Regions from separate parts of the Streptomyces sp. NBC_00019 genome, predicted to be linked through region 1. Evidence: riboswitches for the same ligand, from Rfam matches in the RefSeq annotation. Region 1 holds a riboswitch; the other holds the start of a gene.
What was found. Region 1 has a riboswitch for ZMP and ZTP ahead of OHU89_RS43505 (bifunctional 5,10-methylenetetrahydrofolate dehydrogenase/5,10-methenyltetrahydrofolate cyclohydrolase). Riboswitches for the same ligand answer to the same signal wherever they lie in the genome.

Region 1 (9,562 bases):
TACGTCCGTCTGCCGTCCCCGCTCGCCGAGGACATCCTGACCGGGAGCACCCGATGACCCCTGCCGTCCATGCCCGCGCCCTCGCCCTCACGTCGGCCGAACTGCCCGCGTACCTCTACGACTTGGCGGCTCTGCGCGCACACGCGGCTGCCGTACGGTCCGCTCTCCCCGAGCAGGTCGAGCTGTACTACGCCGCCAAGGCCAATCCGGAGCCGGAGATCCTCGCCGCGCTCGGTCCGTACGTGGACGGCTACGAGGTCTCCTCGGGCGGTGAACTCGCCCATGTGGCCAAAGCGGTGCCGGGGCGCCCGCTGGCTTTCGGCGGCCCCGGCAAGACGCCGGACGAGGTGACAGCGGCTCTGGAGCAGGGGGTCGAGCGCTTCCACGTCGAGAGCGTGTACGAGCTGCGGATGCTGGGCGAGCTGGCGCGGCGGGCGGGGCGGCGGGTCGCGGTGCTGGCGCGGGTCAACCTCGCCCTGTCCGACGGTTCGCTGGCGGGCAGTTCGCTGGCGATGGGCGGGCGTCCGACCCCGTTCGGCATGGACCCTGACCAGGCTCTGGAGGTGGTCCGCGCGCTCACGGACGGCACCTGTCCGTACCTCGAACTGCGGGGAGTCCACGCCCACTTGGCCAGCGGTCTCGAAGCCCCGGAACAGCTCGCGGTGGCCGAGGCGATCGTGGCCTGGGCCACCGGACTCGGGGTCCCGGTCGCGGAGGTCAACGTCGGTGGCGGTATGCACGTCGACTACGCGGACCCGGACCGGCGCTTCGACTGGGCCGCGTACGGCGAGGGACTGGCCCGACTCGCCGCGGCGCAACCGGAGTTGACGCTGCGCATCGAACCGGGGCGGGCGCTGACGGCGTACTGCGGCTGGTACGCCACGGAGGTGCTGGATGTGAAGCGCAGCCACGGTGAGGAGTTCGGTGTGGTCCGGGGCGGCACCCACCATCTGCGGACCCCGGCGACGAAGGGCCACGACCAGCCCTGCTCGATCCTGAAGGTGGACGACTGGCCGCACCCGTGGCCGCGACCGGCGGCGGAGGACGAACACGTCACGCTGGCGGGGCAGTTGTGCACACCGAAGGACGTCCTCGCCCGCCGGGTCCCCGCATCCGGGCTGCGGGCCGGTGACCGGGTGGTGTTCGCGTTGGCGGGTGCCTACGCCTGGAACATCTCCCACCACGACTTCCTGATGCACCCCCGGCCCGGCTTCCACTTCCTGGACGCCGGGCCGGAGGTCACCACGCGGCCCTAGAACGGGTAGTGCGCCTGCTGGGTGGCGATGGTCACCCAGCGGGTGTTGGAGAAGGCCTCGATGCCCCAGCGTCCGCCGAAGCGGCCGTATCCGGAGGCCTTGAAGCCACCGAAGGGGGCCTGCGGCTCGTCGGCCACCGACTGGTCGTTGATGTGCACGATGCCGGTACGGATGCCGCGGGCGACGGCCAGTCCGTGGGTGGCGTTCTCGGTGATGATGCCGCAGGTCAGACCGTTCTCCGTGTCGTTGGCGACGGCCACGGCGGTGTCGTCGTCGGAGAACGTCTCGACCACGCACACCGGCCCGAACGCCTCGGCGTGGTAGATCTCGGCGTCCTTCGGCACATCGGTGAGCACGGTCGCCGGGTGCACCGCTCCGTCGGGCTTCCCGCCGCCGGTGAGGACCTTCGCGCCCTTGGCGACGGCGTCCTCGACCAGAGCGGCCACGCGCTGCGCGGCGGAGGCGGCGACGAGCGGTCCGACCACGGTGTGCGGGTGGTTCGGGTCACCGGCCTGCAGCGAGGCCGTCTTGGCGGTGAACTTCCGGGTGAACTCCTCGGCCAGCGACTCGTGGACGAGGATCCGGTCGCCGGACATGCAGATCTGTCCGGCGTTCATGAACACGCTGAAGGTGACGGCGTCCACGGCGTAGTCGACGTCCGCGTCGTCGAGCACGATCACCGAGTTCTTGCCGCCCAACTCCAGTACGGCGGGCTTGAGATGACGGGCCGCGTGCTCGCCGATGATCCGGCCCACATTGGTGGAGCCGGTGAAGTTCACCGCACGGACGCGCGGGTCGGCGATCAGCGCCTCAGCGATCTCGGCCGCGTCCTCACGGGCGTTGGTGACGACGTTGAGCACCCCGTCCGGAAGCCCGGCCTCGCGCAGCACGTCGGCCACGAACAGGCCGCACGCGATCGGCGCGTCCTCGCTCGCCTTGACGACGACGGTGTTGCCTGCGGCCAGTGGCGCCGCGACCGCCCGTACACCGAGGATGACGGGCGCGTTCCACGGCGCGAACGCCGCGACGACGCCCACGGGTTCACGGACCGCGAGGCCCAGTGCGCCCTGCTCCTGGGCGGTGAGGACCTCGCCGCGCGGGGCCGTCACGGCGGCGGCGGCCTCGCGCAGCATGTTCGCGGCGAGGTAGACGTTGAAGTGCGCCCACGGCCGGGTTCCGCCTGCCTCGTGGGCCATCAGCTCGGCGACCTGGTCGCCCTTGCCGTCGAGGAGGTCGGCGGCCTTCAGCAGAATCGCCCGCCGGGCGAACGGGGCCAGCGCGGCCCATTCGGGGAACGCCGCGTCGGCCGCGTCCACGGCCCGCCGTACGTCCTCGGTGCCCGCGGCCGCGACGGTCGCATACACCTCGCCCGTGTAGGGGTTGACGTCCTCCGCCCTACGGCCGGAGGCGGCGGGCTCGTCCTTGCCGCCGATGAACAGTTCGCGGGTGATGGGCATGATGCGGACCTCTTTGTTCGCCACGTGAACCAAGATTCATTTCTAAGCGCATGCTCTGTTCACCCGGCAACAATGTCAAGGGCCGCCCGGCCGTGCTTGATTTCTGGTGGCCGGGCGGCCCTCGGTGTGGACGTGCGCGTGTCGATCAGTACTGGATGCCTGGCAGCAGCTGGGTGACGGGGGCGGCCAGGTCGGTCACCTGGGTCAGCTATTGGAGGTCGTTCAGCTTGTTCAGCTCCGCCAGCTGCGCGGAGGGCCGCGGAAGCGCGTCCTTGTACTCCGCGGGCAGGTCGCTCACGGTGAGCGAGTCGAGCGTGGCCATCAGGCTCAGCGGGGCGGCGCCCTTGTCCTCGGGAGCCGCGCTCGCCAGCGGGGCGGCGAGACCGGTGACGCCGACGGCGAGACCGGTGACGCCGACGGCGAGACCGACGACGGCGGCGATACGTCAAGTGGAGATCATGTTTTCAGCAACGCCGACGGGCCCGCACCGGACACGGGCACCGGGCGTCGCTCACCCGTCAGGCGGAGTGTCGCCGTTGCGCTTGCCGAGCCCGGCGGGGCGGAGGAGTCTCGAAGGAGAGGCCCTCGCGGCCCGCTCCCCTTCGACCGCGGGCCTTCACCGGAGGTCAACCATGGGCACCGCGTTCAACACCGAGACACTGCGCCAGAGCATCGAGGGAAACACGGCGACGAATCTGCTGTCGCTCTACACGGACGACGCGGAACTGCGCGTCGTGGACCGCAACACCCAGCCCAGTAGTCCAAGGGTCCTGCACGGTCGCGAGGAGATCGGCGAACTCCTCGCGGACGTCTACAGCCGCGACATGACACACAAGCTGGAGCGCTGCGTCGTGGACGGCGACACCGTCGCGTTCAGCGAGAGCTGCCGGTACTCGGACGGGGTGCGTGTCCTGGCCGAGTCGATGATCACGCTGCGCGACGGCAAGATCGCCGAACAGATCATGATCCAGGCATGGGACGAGTAGGGAGGCGGCTGCCGAAGGTCCAGATCACGACTCGCTTGACCTGGACCTTCGCGGTGCGGGCCCGTCCGGTCCGCTCTCCGCGGCCACGACCAGTTTCCGCAACAGGTCGGCTAGCGTCCGTTGCTCTTCTGCGGTCAGTACTGCGAGCAGCGCGACCTCGTCCGCTTCCTCCGCCGCCGCATGCTGTTCGAAGGCGGCGTATCCGGCGTCGGTGAGCCGGACCAGCACCCTTCGCCGGTCGGCGCTCTCGTGCGTGCGGCTGATCCACCCGGCCTCCTCCAGCGGCGCCAGCCGTGCCGAGAGGGCACCCCGCGTCAGCCCGAGCCGGTCGGCGAGCTCCGAGGGGCTCGCGGTGTACGGCGGACCCTGTCGGCGCAGCGTCAGCAGCACCTTGAACTGCCAGTGCCGCAGCCCGTCGGAGTCGAGCGCGTCGCGACGCGCCTGGGACGCGTGCCGGGCGAGTTTCGCCAGCCGCACGTAGATCGCCTCCTTGACCGGGTCCATCCAGGCGAGTTCCTTCGACCACTCCGCGACATGCCGGTCGACCGAGTCCTCCATCGTCTGCTCCCCGCAGTGGTTTTCTTGTGGATGGTTTTCCACCTAACTACCTTCCCCTGTCATGACGAACACCACGAGCACATTCGTCGACCTCGACGAACTCCTCGCCTCCGCAAGGGACTTGTCGCTGGCGGGACGGTGGGACCGGGCACTGCGCCTGTTGGACGCGACGACGTCCGACCATCCCGAGGACCGCGCACGCCTCGCCCTGGCGGCGGCCGAAGTAGCCCTGGAGAGCGACTGGTTCGGCGGTACGCGGCTCACCGCCGCCCGCGTCAAGCAGGCGGAGAAGGAGTCACCGGGCGGCGACTGGGACCTGGACTTCGTACGGCTGCGCCACGACTACCTGCTGCTGTTCCGCCCCGACGGCACGTCCCGGCACGGCGCCGAGGGCAAGGACCCGGAGGCACTCGTGGCGATCCGGCGCCGCGGACACGACCTGCGCGAGGCCGCCCCCGACGAGGTGCGGCGGGGCTGGGCCTCGATGTACCTGGGGCTGATCGCCGACAACCTCTTCGGCGAGCGCACCGCGGCGCCCGCCCACTACGAGGCCGCCCTGCGCGCCGGCGCATCGGGCGACGACCTGCTGGTCCGCGAGGCGCTGCGGCACCTCGGTGACCACGACCACCACGCCGGCGAACACGAGCGGGCCCTGGAGCGCTGGGAGCGGGCCACCGCGCTGGGCGCACGCGCGGGCATGGTCCCCGGTGTGCTCACCCAGCAGATGCTGCTGGCGGTGCTGGCCCGCGACACGGGTGACGAGGGCGGCGCGACCGCGCTGGCGAAGGAGATCGCCCGCTGGGCCGAGGCGATCGGCGCCGGCCATCTCCACGCCCAGGCGACCGGGTTCCTGGCCGGAGTCGATCCGACGGCGCCGCCGCAGGAGAGCGGGTCCTGACCGTCGTAGGGCATACGGGGTCCCGGCCGGAGGACCGGCTCGGTTAGGCTGACGGCGGGCCGTGACTGGCGCTGAGGTGGAGCACCACCGGGGAGCGGTCCGCAGAACCTGATGCCGTGCGCCTGGGCGAACCGACTACCAGCCCAGGAGTGGATCATGTCTCAGGCCCGGCTCATGGACGGCACGGCGCTCGCCCGGCGGATCGTGGAGGAGACCGCCAAGCGCGCCGCCGACCTCACCGAACGCACCGGCGGCACACCATGTCTCGCGACCGTACTGGTCGGCGAGGACCCCGCCTCCGTGACGTACGTCCGGATGAAGCAGAACCGCTGCCGCAAGGCCGGTATCGCCTCCCGGCACGTGGAGCTGCCCGCGGCGACCACGACGGAGGAACTGGTGGGCACGCTCAAGGCGCTCTCCGCCGATCCCGCCGTGCACGGCATCCTGCTCCAGCATCCGATGGGCGAGCACATCGACGAGCGGGCCGCGTTCGAGGCGATCGCGCCCGAGAAGGACGTCGACGGCGTCACCTTCGCCTCGTTCGCGACGATGAGCTTCGGCCTGCCGGGCTTCGTGTCGTGCACGCCCGGCGGGATCATGCGGCTGCTCGACGAGTACGGCGTCGACCCGTCCGGCAAGCGGGCCGTGGTCGTCGGCCGCAGCGCGATCCTCGGCAAGCCGGCCGGGATGCTGCTGCTCGCGCGCGACGCGACGGTGACGTACTGCCACTCGCGGACGGCGGACCTGTCCGCGGCCGTCCGCGAGGCGGACATCGTCGTCGCCGCCGTGGGCCGGGCGCGGCTCATCAAGGGCCAGGACATCAAGCCCGGCGCCGTCGTGCTCGACGCCGGCTACAACGAGGGGAACGTCGGCGACGTCGACTTCGACTCCGCCGCGGAGCGGGCCTCGCTGATCACCCCGGTGCCGGGCGGCGTCGGTCCGATGACGATCGCCACGCTGCTGGAGCAGACGGTCGACGCGGCCGCCCGGCAGCTCGGGGTCTGAATCAGCGCATCCAGGCGCTGTAGTCCATGACGTCACCGGCCTTGACGCCGTACTCGGGATCCGCCTTGGTGAAGGTGGTCTCCAGGCCGAGTACGGCGCCGCTGGCCGGGTCCATGATCAGCATCCGGCGGGTGGCCGACTGCTGGTACACATACGCCTGTCCGCGCCGCCCGAGCCGGTCGGTGACCTGTCCGACGGGCTTGAGCCCTTCGGCGTCCGCCAGCATCTCGGCCACCGTCGCGGACTCACGGGCCCCGAGGTGCCAGGTGTCGAGGAGCACTCTTACGCCGTCGAGGAGCTGGCTGGTGTCCAGTGCGGTGTCGGTGTACGTGGCTTCCTGGAGGTAGGCGCGCAGACGGGTGACGTCGTGCGGGGGCTCCGACTGCGGCGGGGCGTCGCTCCAACTGGGCGGATAGGTCTGCGTGGTGCGGTCGTGGCCGTCGTCGACGATCACCGTGTGGCTGTCGTCGGCGTTCCACCGCACGATGCGCTCCTCCGGGTAGGTGATCGGAGGCTTGTCCTCGCTCATGCCGAGGCTCCACGACTTCACATGGGTGCCCTTGCGGAGTTCGGGCGAACCGTCAGCCGCTCGGGCCCGCGCTGCCAGGGTCTCCAGGGATACGGGGGTGGAGTCGGCCCGCACGACGAGCGGGCGGGGTGCGGCGACCGCCGGCGCGGTGGTCTGGTCGGTGAACAGCAGGGCCGCCACCAGCGCGCCGACGACGGCCGTGGCCGCCAGGCCCCACAGCAGCCGGGGTCGGCGGGAGGTCCGTTGCTGCATGAGCCGGTTCAGCTGCCGCTCGGCGTGGTGGTCGAGAGGGCCCTCGCCGAAGTGCGGGCCGTCGATCGGCACCGGGTTGGCACGGCGCAGGAGTTCGAGTTCGTCAGCCATGGCCGTTCTCCTTCAGGGCGGCGGCGGTCGTGGGGCCCATGCGGTCGATCTCGGCTCTCAGCCGGCGCCGGGCGCGGTGCAGCCGCATCGACGCGGCCCGCCGGCCGCAGCCGAGGGCGACCGCCACCTCATCGGTGTCCAGTTCCTCCCAGGCCGTGAGCCGCAGCACCTCCTGGTCGGCCGGGGAGAGCCGGGCCAGCGCGTCGTGCACCCAGGCGCCGGGGCTCTCCGCGTCGGGACCGGCCTCGACGTGCCGCCCGTGTGCCGTGTCGTCGTTGCCCAGCCGGTCCACCAGTCGCCGCCGGCGCCCCTGTCCGCGCACCGCGTTGGCCAGGCAGTTCCGTGCCACCCCGTACAGCCAGGGCAGGGGGGAGTCCGGGAGGTCGGTCCGGCGGCGCCAGGCGACGGTGAAGACCTCCGCCACCACTTCCTCCACGTCACTCGTACGCCCGTCCAGTCGCCGCGCGACATAGCGGCTGACCGCCCAGTAGTGCTCGCGATAGGCAGCGGCGAAGTTGTCGTCGTCGCTCATGTTCCGTTCGTGTCCGGCACCCTCGGGATCGTCACAGCCGTTTCCGTGATTCTCGTCGCGTCCCTGAAGTGTGACGTCCGGGCCGGGCGCGGACACAGGCGGGGCATGAGGCACCTGAAGTGGCTGACGACCACGGATCACAAGACGATCGGAACGCTGTATCTGGTCACGTCGTTCGCGTTCTTCTGCATCGGTGGTCTGATGGCGCTGTTCATGCGCGCCGAGCTGGCCCGCCCCGGTCTGCAGATCATGTCGAACGAGCAGTTCAACCAGGCGTTCACGATGCACGGCACGATCATGCTGCTGATGTTCGCGACGCCGCTGTTCGCCGGCTTCGCGAACTGGATCATGCCGCTGCAGATCGGCGCGCCGGACGTGGCCTTCCCCCGGCTGAACATGTTCGCCTACTGGCTGTACCTGTTCGGCTCGCTCATCGCGGTCGGTGGCTTCCTCACCCCGCAGGGCGCGGCCGACTTCGGCTGGTTCGCCTACAGCCCGCTGTCCGACGCGGTCCGCAGCCCCGGCATCGGCGCCGACCTGTGGATCATGGGTCTGGCCTTCTCCGGCTTCGGCACCATCCTCGGCTCGGTCAACTTCATCACCACCATCATCTGCATGCGCGCACCCGGCATGACCATGTTCCGCATGCCGATCTTCGTGTGGAACGTGCTGCTGACCGCGGTGCTGGTCCTGCTGGCCTTCCCGGTCCTCGCGGCCGCGCTGTTCGCCCTGGAGGCGGACCGCAAGTTCGGTGCGCATGTCTTCGACTCCGCCAACGGCGGGGCCTTGCTATGGCAACACCTCTTCTGGTTCTTCGGCCATCCAGAGGTGTACATCATCGCCCTACCATTCTTCGGAATCATTTCCGAAGTGATCCCGGTCTTCTCCCGTAAGCCGATGTTCGGCTACATGGGCCTGGTGGCCGCGACGATCTCGATCGCCGGTCTGTCCGTGACGGTGTGGGCGCACCACATGTACGTCACCGGCGGTGTGCTCCTGCCGTTCTTCTCCTTCATGACGTTCCTCATCGCCGTGCCAACAGGCGTGAAGTTCTTCAACTGGATCGGAACGATGTGGAAGGGCTCGTTGAGTTTCGAGACCCCGATGCTCTGGGCGACGGGCTTCCTGGTCACCTTCGTCTTCGGCGGCCTGACCGGCGTGATGCTCGCCTCGCCACCGATCGACTTCGCGGTCTCCGACTCCTATTTCGTGGTGGCGCACTTCCACTACGTGGTGTTCGGCACCGTCGTCTTCGCGATGTTCTCCGGCTTCCACTTCTGGTGGCCGAAGATGACCGGCAAGATGCTCGACGAGCGCCTCGGCAAGATGACCTTCTGGACGCTGTTCATCGGCTTCCACGGCACGTTCCTGGTCCAGCACTGGCTGGGCGTGAACGGTATGCAGCGCCGAATCCCGGACTATCTCGCGGTGGAGGGCCTCACCCCCCTCAACACACTGTCGAGCATCTTCTCGTTCGTGCTCGGCGCGTCACTGCTCCCCTTCTTCTACAACGTCTGGAAGACGGCCAAGTGCGGCAGGAACGTCGAGACCGACGACCCGTGGGGCTACGGCCGCTCGCTCGAGTGGGCGACGTCCTGCCCGCCCCCGCGGCACAACTTCCTCACCCTGCCGCGGATCCGCAGCGAATCCCCGGCGTTCGACCTGCACCACACCACCGAGCCGCAGAGGGAGTTGACCGCTCCGTGAGCAAGTTCCTGGCCGACGTCGAGGGCCATCTGCTGCTCTCCGCCACCCGCGAGGAGGGCCGCACGGCCGCCGAGCGCTTCACCGCACCACTGCACTGGCTCACGGACACCCAACGGGCCGAGGTGGAACGGCGGTTCGAGGCGGAGTACCTCGCACTCGCCCGCGACTCCTGGCAGCACACCTCGACGCGTGCCGGGCGACTGCGGGAGGAGTACGAGGCGAAGTACCGCGAGCTGCGGCGCAGACTGCTGGCCGGTTGGCTGCTGGGCTG
Region 2 (9,562 bases), 2.9 Mb from region 1:
GCGGGATACGGCGGCTCACCATCACCCGGTTCCAGTTGTTGATGGCGACGATCAGGCCCATGAGATGGGCGAGCCCCCTGTCGTCGAAGTGCTTGGCGGCCCGCTCGTACACCTCGTCCGGCACGAATCCGTCCGTGAGGACGGTCACCGCCTCCGTCAGCGCCAGCGCGGCCCGCTCCCGCTCGTCGTAGACGTCCCCGGCCTCCTCCCACGCCGCCAGCAGGTCCAACTTGCGCTCGCTCACCCCGTGTTCACGAGCGATCCGCAGATGCATGTCGAGACAGAACGCGCAGTGGTTGAGCTGCGAGGCCCGGATCACCACCAGCTCGGCCAGCGCGGGGTCCCCGAGCCCCTTCTTCGCGGCGGCGCTGAGCGCGGACATGGCCTGCCCGACAGCGGGGTCCAACAGCCGCGTACGCCCCGTCACTTGTTCCCCGGCTGGTAGTGCCCCGGAACCAGCCGGCAGCTCACACCGAAGCGGTTCCACGCGTTGATGACGGCGATCGCCGCGATCAACTGCGCCAGCTCGGCCTCCGTGAAGTGCTTGGCGGCCCGCTCGTACACCTCGTCCGGCACGAACCCGTCCGTGAGGACGGTCACCGCCTCCGTCAGCGCCAGCGCGGCGAGCTCCTGCCCCGTGTAGAAGTGCTGCGACTCCTCCCACGCGCTCAGCTGGACGATCCGCTCGACGCTCTCGCCCGCCGCGAACGCCTCCTTGCTGTGCATGTCGACGCAGAGCGCGCAGTGGTTGATCTGGGAGGCGCGGACCTTCACCAGCTCCAGCAGCTTCGGGTCCAGACCCTTCCGGGCGGCGGCATCGAGGCGGACCATCGCCTTGAAGACCTCGGGAGCCTGCTCGGCCCAGTTCAGTCTGGGGGTGTGTTCGGGGGCGTACTCCACGGTCGTAGGACTGTCGTCGATGTGCGTCGTCATAGTGTCGACACTATGCGTGAGGCTGCCCACGGGTATGGTCCATTTCTATGCCGAAAACCTGGGCCACTCTGGGCGTCGACCTTCACCTGGAACCCACCGGTCCCGGCCTGCGCCGCGGCCTGACCGACGCCCTGCGCGAGGCCGTCCGCACCGGCCGTCTCGCCCCGGGCACCCGTCTGCCCTCCTCCCGCTCCCTCGCCGCCGACCTCGGCATCGCCCGCAACACGGTCGCCGACGCCTACACGGACCTGGTCGCCGAAGGCTGGCTCACCTCGAAACAGGGCTCCGGCACCCGGGTGGCGGACCGCGCGGTGATCCCGCCGTCGGGCACGGGACCCGGCCGCCGCGCATCACAGCGCCCCGCCCACGACTTCCGCCCCGGCACCCCGGACCTCACCGCCTTCCCCCGCAACGAGTGGCTCAAGGCCACCCGCCGCGCCCTCCTCGCGGCCCCCCACCACACCCTCGGCTACGGCGACCCGCGCGGCAGCGTCGAACTGCGCACCGCCCTCGCCGGCTACCTCGCCCGCGTGCGAGGCGTCCGCACGGACCCCGACCGCATCCTCATCACCGCGGGCTGCGCCCACGGCCTCCGCATCCTCGGCGCGGTCCTGCGGGCACGCGGCGTCCGGTCGGTCGCCGTGGAGTCCTACGGCCTGGACGTGCACTGGAACCAGCTGACAGCGGCGGACCTGCGCGCCGAGGCACTCCCCTACGACGAACTGGGCACGAACCCGGGCACGTTGGCCGGAGCCGGGGCCGTCCTCCTCACCCCCGCCCACCAGTTCCCGATGGGCGTGCCCCTGCACCGGGACCGGCGGACCGCGGTCGTCGACTGGGCGCGGCGCACTGGAGGCCTGGTCCTGGAGGACGACTACGACGGGGAGTTCCGCTACGACCGCCAGCCGGTCGGCGCGCTCCAGGGCCTGGACCCGGACCACGTCGTCTACCTCGGGACGGCCAGCAAGTCACTGGCCCCCGGCCTCCGACTGGCCTGGATGGTCCTCCCCCAGGGATGGGTGGAGGCGGCCGCGGAGGCGAAGGGCAAGGTCGACACCTGCGGAGTGCTGGACCAGCTGACCCTGGCCGAGTTCATCGTCTCCGGCGCTTACGACCGCCACGTCCGCGCCTCTCGCCTCCGCTACCGCCGCCGCCGAGACGCCCTGGTCGCGGCGCTGGCCGTGCACGCCCCGGACGTCCACGTCACCGGCATCGCCGCCGGCCTCCACGCCGTTCTCCGCCTCCCGCCCGGCACCGAACAGTCCGTCGTCCAGTCCGCCGCCTGGCAGGGCGTCGCCCTCCACGGCCTGTCCTTCTTCCGCCACCCGAAGGCGGTGGCGGAGCGACTGGACGCCCTGGTGGTGGGGTACGGGGCACCGTCGGACCGGGCGTGGCCGGGGGCGTTGGAGGCGCTGTGCAGGGTGATGCCATAGCCGAGACCCTCAGCCCTCAGCCCTCAGCCTTCAGCCCGTCCGGCGTTCGAGGACGAGGCCCGTTCAGGGCCGACGTAAGGGCGGCGGGGGCGGAAATCCGGCCCACCGCAACCACGACGAACCGTCACACGACGAACCGTCACACGCCGACCGACTCCTCCTCCGCCGGAGCCTCCCCGAACCGCGCCAACCCCAACGCCCCCACCACCGCCACCAAGAATCCCAGCACCGCCAGCCATCCCAACCCCTCCCGCGTACGGTCCCCCAGCCACACGACTCCCACCAGCGCGGGCCCGACCGTCTCCCCGATCACCATCGCGGCGGTCGCCGTCGTCACCGACCCCCGCTGCAGCGCCGACGTCAGACACAGGAACGCCGCGCCCCCGCCCAGGAGCAGGGCGTACGTCGCCGGATTCGCGAGCAGCTCCGAGGGCGCCAGCGAGTCGATCAGCCGCACCGCCACCTCGACCACCCCGAATCCGAGCCCGGCCCCCAGCCCGAGCAGCGCCCCCCGCCCCCGCTCCGGCAGCCGCCCGCCGCCGAGCCCGAGCAGCAGCACACCCACGGCGACAGCGAGCATCACGTACTTCAACGCGTCCGGCCCGTCCAGATCCCCCTCTGTCCCCGACGCGACCCCCAGCATCGCGAGCCCGGCGCACACCATCCCCACCGCGCCCCACTCCGCCCGGCTCAACCGCACCCGCAGCAACCGCGCCGCGACCACCGCGGTCACGGCGAGACTCGACGCCAACGCCGCCCCGACCGCGTAGATCGGCACCGACCGCAGCGCCGCGATCTGCAACAGGAACCCCACCCCGTCCAGCCCCAGCCCCACCAGATACCGCCACTGCCGCACAGCCCGCAGCAGCAGCGCCGCCTCCCCACCGCCCCCGCCGCCCGCCGCCCGCGCGGCAACCGCCTGCAACACCGTCGCGGTACCGAAACAGACCGCCGCACCAAGCGCGCACACCATCCCAAAGAGCACAAAGCGACTGTAGGGGAGGGGGTGCGACGGACGGGGTGCCTGCGCGGCGCTTATTACCGATCTCTAGGCTGGCCGCCGGACAACCCAGAGACGAACAATCCAGAGACGAACAACGGGGAGACGCGAAAATGGCGGAAACACGGCGCCGGCTGCGCTCGAGCACAGTCGTGCTCGGCGGCATGGGAGTCGTCGCGGCGGCACTCACGTCCTGCGGCTCGGAACCCGACCGCCGCTGCGTCGACCGCGACAGCTACACCTACGAAGGCTACAAGGTCGTCGCCGACAAGAACTGCAACTCCGGCAGCTCCAGCTCCTCCTCGTACGGCAAGAACGGCAAGAAGAAGACCGGCGAGACCGGCACCGCCTGGTACTACGACGCCGACGTCAGCTCCGGCTACGCCGACTACGGCACCTTCAGCAAGAGCGAGGCCGTGGACCGCGGCGGCTTCGGCTGCTCCGGCGGCAGCAGCGGCGGCTGAGCGGACACGGGACGACGAGCAGACGCACGCCATGGAACGCCGCACCACCGAACCCCGCCCCGGCTGGCAGCAGACCGTCGAGGAGCAGGGGCTCATCTATCCCCTCACCCGCTACCCCGACGACTCGCTGCGCCCCTACTGGGACGAGAGCGCGTACTACGTCTTCTCCCTCGACGAGGTCGAGGCGCTGGAGGAGGTCGTCGAGGAGCTCCACGTCATGTGTCTGCGGGCGGCGGACCACATCGTCACGACCGGCCGCTTCGCCGACCTCGGCATCACCGACCCGCGCGTCGCGGACACCGTCGCCGAGGCCTGGCGCCGTCGCGCCGAACTCCCCTCCGTCTACGGCCGCTTCGACCTCCGCTACGACGGCACCGGACCGGCCAAGCTCCTGGAGTACAACGCCGACACCCCCACCTCCCTCGTCGAGGCCGCCTCCCCCCAGTGGTTCTGGATGGAGGAGCGCTTCCCCGGCGCCGACCAGTGGAACTCCCTCCACGAGCGCCTCATCGCCGCGTGGAAGAAGCAGGCCACGCTGCTCCCGCCCGGCAGCCCCCTGTACTTCGCGTACTCCTCGGCCGACGAACTCGGCGAGGACCTCATGACGGTCGCCTATCTCCAGGAGACCGCCGAGCAGGCCGGCCTGGACACCGCCTGGATCTCCATGGAGGAGATCGGCTGGGACCCGCTGTCCAGCCGCTTCGTCGACAAGCAACTCCGGTTCATCCGCAGCTGCTTCAAGCTCTACCCCTGGGAGTGGCTGACCACCGACCGCTTCGCCGACCACGTCCTCGACACCCTCGACAACGGCGGCGGCACGGGCAGCACCCTGTGGATCGAGCCCGCCTGGAAGATGCTGCTGAGCAACAAGGCGCTCCTCGCGATCCTCTGGGAGCTGTACCCGGGCCACCCGAACCTCCTCCCCGCATATCTGGACGGCCCACGGGAGTTGGCCGATTCGAAGGGGTACGTCGCCAAGCCGCTGCTGGGCCGCGAGGGCGCCGGCGTGACGATCCACGAACCCGGCGCCGTGCCCGTCCTGCGCGAAGAACCCTGCTGCTACCAGGAGTTGGCCCTCCTGCCCGACTTCGACGGCAACCGCGTCGTCCTCGGCGCCTGGGTCGTCGAGGACGAGTCCGCGGGCCTCGGCATCCGCGAGTCGTCCGGACCGGTGACTGACGAATACGCGCGCTTCCTGCCCCACGTGATCCTCTGACGCGACAGAATGATCGACCCGTGACGAACGGAGAGGGGCGATCGATGAGCGACACGGCCACGGTGGAGAACGGATACGTCTTCGACCCGTCCTGGGAGCGCGAGCACAGCCGGCTCAGCGCGCTGGAGGAGATCTACGACAGTCAGAGCCGGCACCGGCTCACCGAGCTGGGCGTCGCCGAGGGCTGGCGATGTCTGGAGGTGGGCTGCGGCGCCGGCAGCATCGCCCGCTGGCTGGCCAAGCAGGTCGGTGCCGAGGGGCGGGTGCTCGCCGTCGACCTCGACACGCGCTTCGCCGCGGCCCACGCACTGTCCAACCTGGAGGTGCGCCGGCACGACATCCTCGCGGACCGGCTCCCCGACGCCTCCTTCGACCTCGTGCACGCACGGGCCGTGGTGGAACACCTCTCCGACCGCGACGAGGCACTGCGGCGCATGGCCGCCGCGACCCGGCCCGGCGGCTGGGTGGTCGTGGAGGACTTCGACATCGACGGGCCGATGTACCCGGCCGCCGCCCGCTATTACCCGCCCCAGTACATGGAGGTGGCCGAGCGACTGGGCCGCGCGCTGCGGGCCGCCTTCGGCGCCGCGGGGGTGGACCCCGGCACCGGCCGCCGCCTGCCACAGGCACTGACGGACGCTGGGCTGACCGAGGTCGGGGCGGAGGTTTACGCGCCCGTCCTGACCGGCGGCTCCGCGGCCTTCTTCCCTCTCACCCTGCGATCCCTGCGGCCACGGCTCCTGGAGACGGGCGAGGTGAGCGACGCGGACATCGAGGAGGTGATCACCCTGACGAAGCTCCAGGGAACCACCTACATCCCCAACTTCATGGTCCTGGCGTGGGGTCGCAAGCCGTCCTGACCCCCTCTGCCGCACGGGGCCGCTCATGCCGACCGCGGACGGAGACCAGGGCCCGGAGCAGGGTGATTCCTCGCTCGTATGGTGGACGCGGGGCCTCCCGCGTCCGGGCTGCCCGGTAGGGTGGCCGACGGGCCGTGACTGGCGCGCTGGGATGGGACGGACCATCGGGGAGCGGCCTGTGAGTGACCGAGTGCCGTGCGCCTGGGCCGAACCGTGAATCGTGACCGCAACCGCCACGCCATCCGGAGGCCGCACATGTCGGAGCAGCAGCCCCTCTCCACCGAGTCCACCGCCTTCCGCGCCGCCCTCGAGGTGATCCGCGCCGTCGAGCCGCGCGTCGCCGACGCCATCGGCCAGGAGGTCCACGATCAGCGCGAGATGCTCAAGCTGATCGCCTCCGAGAACTACGCCTCCCCGGCCACCCTCCTCGCGATGGGCAACTGGTTCAGCGACAAGTACGCCGAGGGCACCATCGGCCGCCGCTTCTACGCCGGCTGTCGCAACGTCGACACCGTGGAGTCGCTCGCCGCCGAGCACGCCAAGGAGCTCTTCGGCGCCCGCCACGCCTACGTCCAGCCGCACTCCGGCATCGACGCCAACCTCGTCGCCTTCTGGTCCGTTCTCGCCGACCGCGTCGAGGTCCCCTTCCTGGAGAAGACGGGCGCCCGCCAGGTCAACGACCTCAGCGACGCCGACTGGGCCGAGCTCCGCCAGGCCTTCGGCAACCAGCGCATGCTCGGCATGTCCCTGGACGCCGGCGGCCACCTCACCCACGGCTTCCGCCCCAACATCTCCGGCAAGATGTTCGACCAGCGCTCCTACGGCACGGACCCGGCCACCGGGCTGATCGACTACGAGGCGCTGCGGGTGTCCGCCCGTGAGTTCAAGCCGCTCATCATCGTCGCCGGCTACTCCGCCTACCCTCGGTTGGTGAACTTCCGCATCATGCGCGAGATCGCCGACGAGGTCGGGGCGACCCTGATGGTGGACATGGCGCACTTCGCCGGCCTGGTGGCGGGCAAGGTGCTGACCGGCGACTTCGACCCGGTCCCGCACGCCCAGATCGTCACCACCACCACCCACAAGTCGCTGCGCGGCCCGCGCGGCGGCATGGTCCTGTGCGACGACTCCCTCAAGGACCAGGTCGACCGCGGCTGCCCGATGGTCCTCGGCGGCCCGCTCCCGCACGTCATGGCCGCGAAGGCGGTGGCGCTGGCCGAGGCCCGTCAGCCCTCCTTCCAGGACTACGCCCAGCGCATCGTCGACAACTCCCGTGCCCTCGCCGAGGGCCTGATGCGACGCGGCGCCTCCCTCGTCACCGGCGGCACCGACAACCATCTCAACCTGATCGACGTCGCCTCCTCCTACGGCCTCACCGGCCGCCAGGCCGAGGCCGCCCTCCTCGACTCCGGCATCGTCACCAACCGCAACGCGATCCCGGCCGACCCCAACGGCGCCTGGTACACCTCCGGCATCCGCATCGGCACCCCCGCCCTCACCACCCGTGGCCTGGGCACCGCCGAGATGGACGAGGTCGCCGGTCTCATCGACCGCGTCCTCACCACCACCGAGCCGGGCACCACCAAGTCGGGCGCCCCCTCCAAGGCCGCCCACATCCTCGACGCCAAGGTCGCGGACGAGATCTCCCACCGCGCCACCGACCTCGTGGCCGGCTTCCCGCTGTACCCCGAGATCGACCTGGGCTGACCAACGCTCTCTTGAGTTGTCAAAGACCGGCGACTCTCACAGATCGATCAGATCGATGAGTTCCTGACGTGGCTCCTCCCGCGGCGGTCCGGCTCCCTACCGGCCCGCCGCGCGGCGTATCAGCAGCGTCCCGCCGACCCCGGCCGCGAACCCGACGACCGGTCCGACTCCCGGGCCCCGGGAGCAAGTCCTCATACATCCCTCAGTTCCTGCCGAGGCCCCGGCTCCCGCACCTTGTGGCGCCGCAGCGCCGGCACCTCCGGCAGTCGCGTGGCGAAAGGCCGCAGCACCAGCGCCAGCACCGCCCCGGCCGCGAGGCCCGGCAGCGCCCACCACCAGTCGGCGCCGTCCCCCGATCCGGGCCGCTGGGCCGGGGCCGCCGCGGGCGTCGGCTCGATGGCCTCCGCCGGCTCCGTGCCGTACATGTCCCAGGGCGGTGGGTATTCCACCGAGTAGTCACCGCCGGAGGCCTCGCCCATCACGCCCAGGTTCTCGAGAAGGCCGCGGAGAGCGGCCGGCTGTTCGGCGCGGTGCCAGGTGCCGTTCGTCGACGCGTCCAGGTTTGCCGCCGTGTGTATCCAGACCGCCTTGGAGTCCACCGCCGGATGGACCCGGTCGACCCGCCACGGCGTCACGTCGTGCAGCATCCAGGTGACATTGATCTGTGGGCCGGCGGCCAGGTCGGCCTCGGGCGGCTTGTCCGCCGTGCCCGCGTCCGGTTCGCCGAGGAGCCGCTGCAACTCGCCGTACTTCTTGTCGGAGTGGTAGAGCGACGCCGTCTCCGTACTCCCCGGCGAGACGATCAGCACGCTCGTCGGCCCGCCCGCCGAAGCGGACCCGGCACCCCACAGGGTCAGCCCGAGCGCAGCCGCCAACACCCCTGCCAGCGCCCCCAGTCGACGCCGCCCACCCCTCCAGCCGCTCATCCGCCTGTGCATCAGAACCCCCAACCAGCCGATGCCGTACGGCCCGCCCCCGTCTCCGCGAGCCGTGTGTCACTTCTGGTACACCGCCCGACCCGCCGGGGTTCCCACCCCGACCGCACTATTTCGGGGACTTCTCCAGCGACTTCGCGATCTCCACCGCCCGCGCCCGCGACGCCACGCCCTCCAGTCGCAGCGTCATGTCCTCGCTGCCCACCCCATGGCTCCACAGCAGGGTCGGCCCGGCGGTCCGCTCGGTGCGGGTGTAACGCTCCCCGTCCGCGTCCACCAGCCAGAAGCTCAGCAGGTGGGGGCGCGGAAACCACAGGGCCGTGTCGTTCGCCGTGCCGACACCCTCAGGGTCGTCGCCCAGGGAGATCCACTCAGGCTGCTCGCGCACGGTCTTCGTGAAGGCGATGTCCAGGCCGGCCGCGAACTGGTCCAGCCGGATCGTCCGCCCCCGCTCACGCCAGCACAGGGTGACCAGGGTCCGCCCTCGCGGCTCCCCGGTCACCGCCACCGCGTCCGGGCTGCCGAGCGCGTCCGGAACCAGCGGCGCGAACCCGGCCCGCCGCTCGGCCTGAGCGAGGGACACCGGGCGGCCGCAGCCGGGCACCTCGGCGCCGGGCGAGGGCGTCGCCGACGGGTCGTAGCGCACCTCGACCCCGGCGAAGCCGAACCAGTCGTAGACCGCGGCCCGCACCGGCGGGGTGAGCGCGAGCACCGTCAGCAGGCCGCACAGCGCCGCGCTCAGGGCGCGCCACCGCATCCGCGTCCAGCGCCGCACCGCGGTCAGCCGCTCACGGGCGGGCGGCGGCTCGGCCACCGGGACCGGCATCTGATCGGCGAGTATCTGCCCGAGCACCCGCTCGACCATGGTCTCGGAGCCGCTGGACCCGCCGGTCTCGTCGCTCCCGGGCGCGTCCAGCGACCTGCCCAGCGCCCGCAGCTCCTCCGGCAGCCGTGATGCACCGCCCTGCGACGCCCGCCCACGGCCACGCCCCCACGGACCCGGACCCCGGTCAC

Region 2: it holds a riboswitch for ZMP and ZTP, as region 1 does, so the genes downstream of both, OHU89_RS30705 (glycine hydroxymethyltransferase) here and OHU89_RS43505 (bifunctional 5,10-methylenetetrahydrofolate dehydrogenase/5,10-methenyltetrahydrofolate cyclohydrolase) in region 1, are expected to answer to the same signal.

What each region holds. Positions count from the first base shown of each region.
Region 1 is NZ_CP108302.1:9,374,686-9,384,247, reverse strand. It holds gene OHU89_RS43535 (IucA/IucC family protein) at 1-57, shown strand, start outside; gene OHU89_RS43530 (type III PLP-dependent enzyme) at 54-1,256, shown strand; gene OHU89_RS43525 (aldehyde dehydrogenase family protein) at 1,253-2,713, opposite strand; gene OHU89_RS43520 (nuclear transport factor 2 family protein) at 3,346-3,699, shown strand; gene OHU89_RS43515 (MarR family winged helix-turn-helix transcriptional regulator) at 3,724-4,257, opposite strand; gene OHU89_RS43510 (hypothetical protein) at 4,319-5,155, shown strand; ZMP/ZTP riboswitch at 5,207-5,290, shown strand; gene OHU89_RS43505 (bifunctional 5,10-methylenetetrahydrofolate dehydrogenase/5,10-methenyltetrahydrofolate cyclohydrolase) at 5,312-6,160, shown strand; gene OHU89_RS43500 (CU044_5270 family protein) at 6,162-7,052, opposite strand; gene OHU89_RS43495 (RNA polymerase sigma factor) at 7,045-7,584, opposite strand; gene ctaD (cytochrome c oxidase subunit I) at 7,690-9,291, shown strand; gene OHU89_RS43485 (hypothetical protein) at 9,288-9,562, shown strand, end outside.
Region 2 is NZ_CP108302.1:6,475,684-6,485,245, forward strand. It holds gene OHU89_RS30670 (carboxymuconolactone decarboxylase family protein) at 1-427, opposite strand, end outside; gene OHU89_RS30675 (carboxymuconolactone decarboxylase family protein) at 424-933, opposite strand; gene OHU89_RS30680 (PLP-dependent aminotransferase family protein) at 981-2,366, shown strand; gene OHU89_RS30685 (hypothetical protein) at 2,506-3,339, opposite strand; gene OHU89_RS30690 (hypothetical protein) at 3,480-3,830, shown strand; gene OHU89_RS30695 (glutathionylspermidine synthase family protein) at 3,862-5,046, shown strand; gene OHU89_RS30700 (methyltransferase domain-containing protein) at 5,091-5,906, shown strand; ZMP/ZTP riboswitch at 6,031-6,120, shown strand; gene OHU89_RS30705 (glycine hydroxymethyltransferase) at 6,162-7,613, shown strand; gene OHU89_RS30710 (hypothetical protein) at 7,805-8,539, opposite strand; gene OHU89_RS30715 (hypothetical protein) at 8,658-9,562, opposite strand, start outside.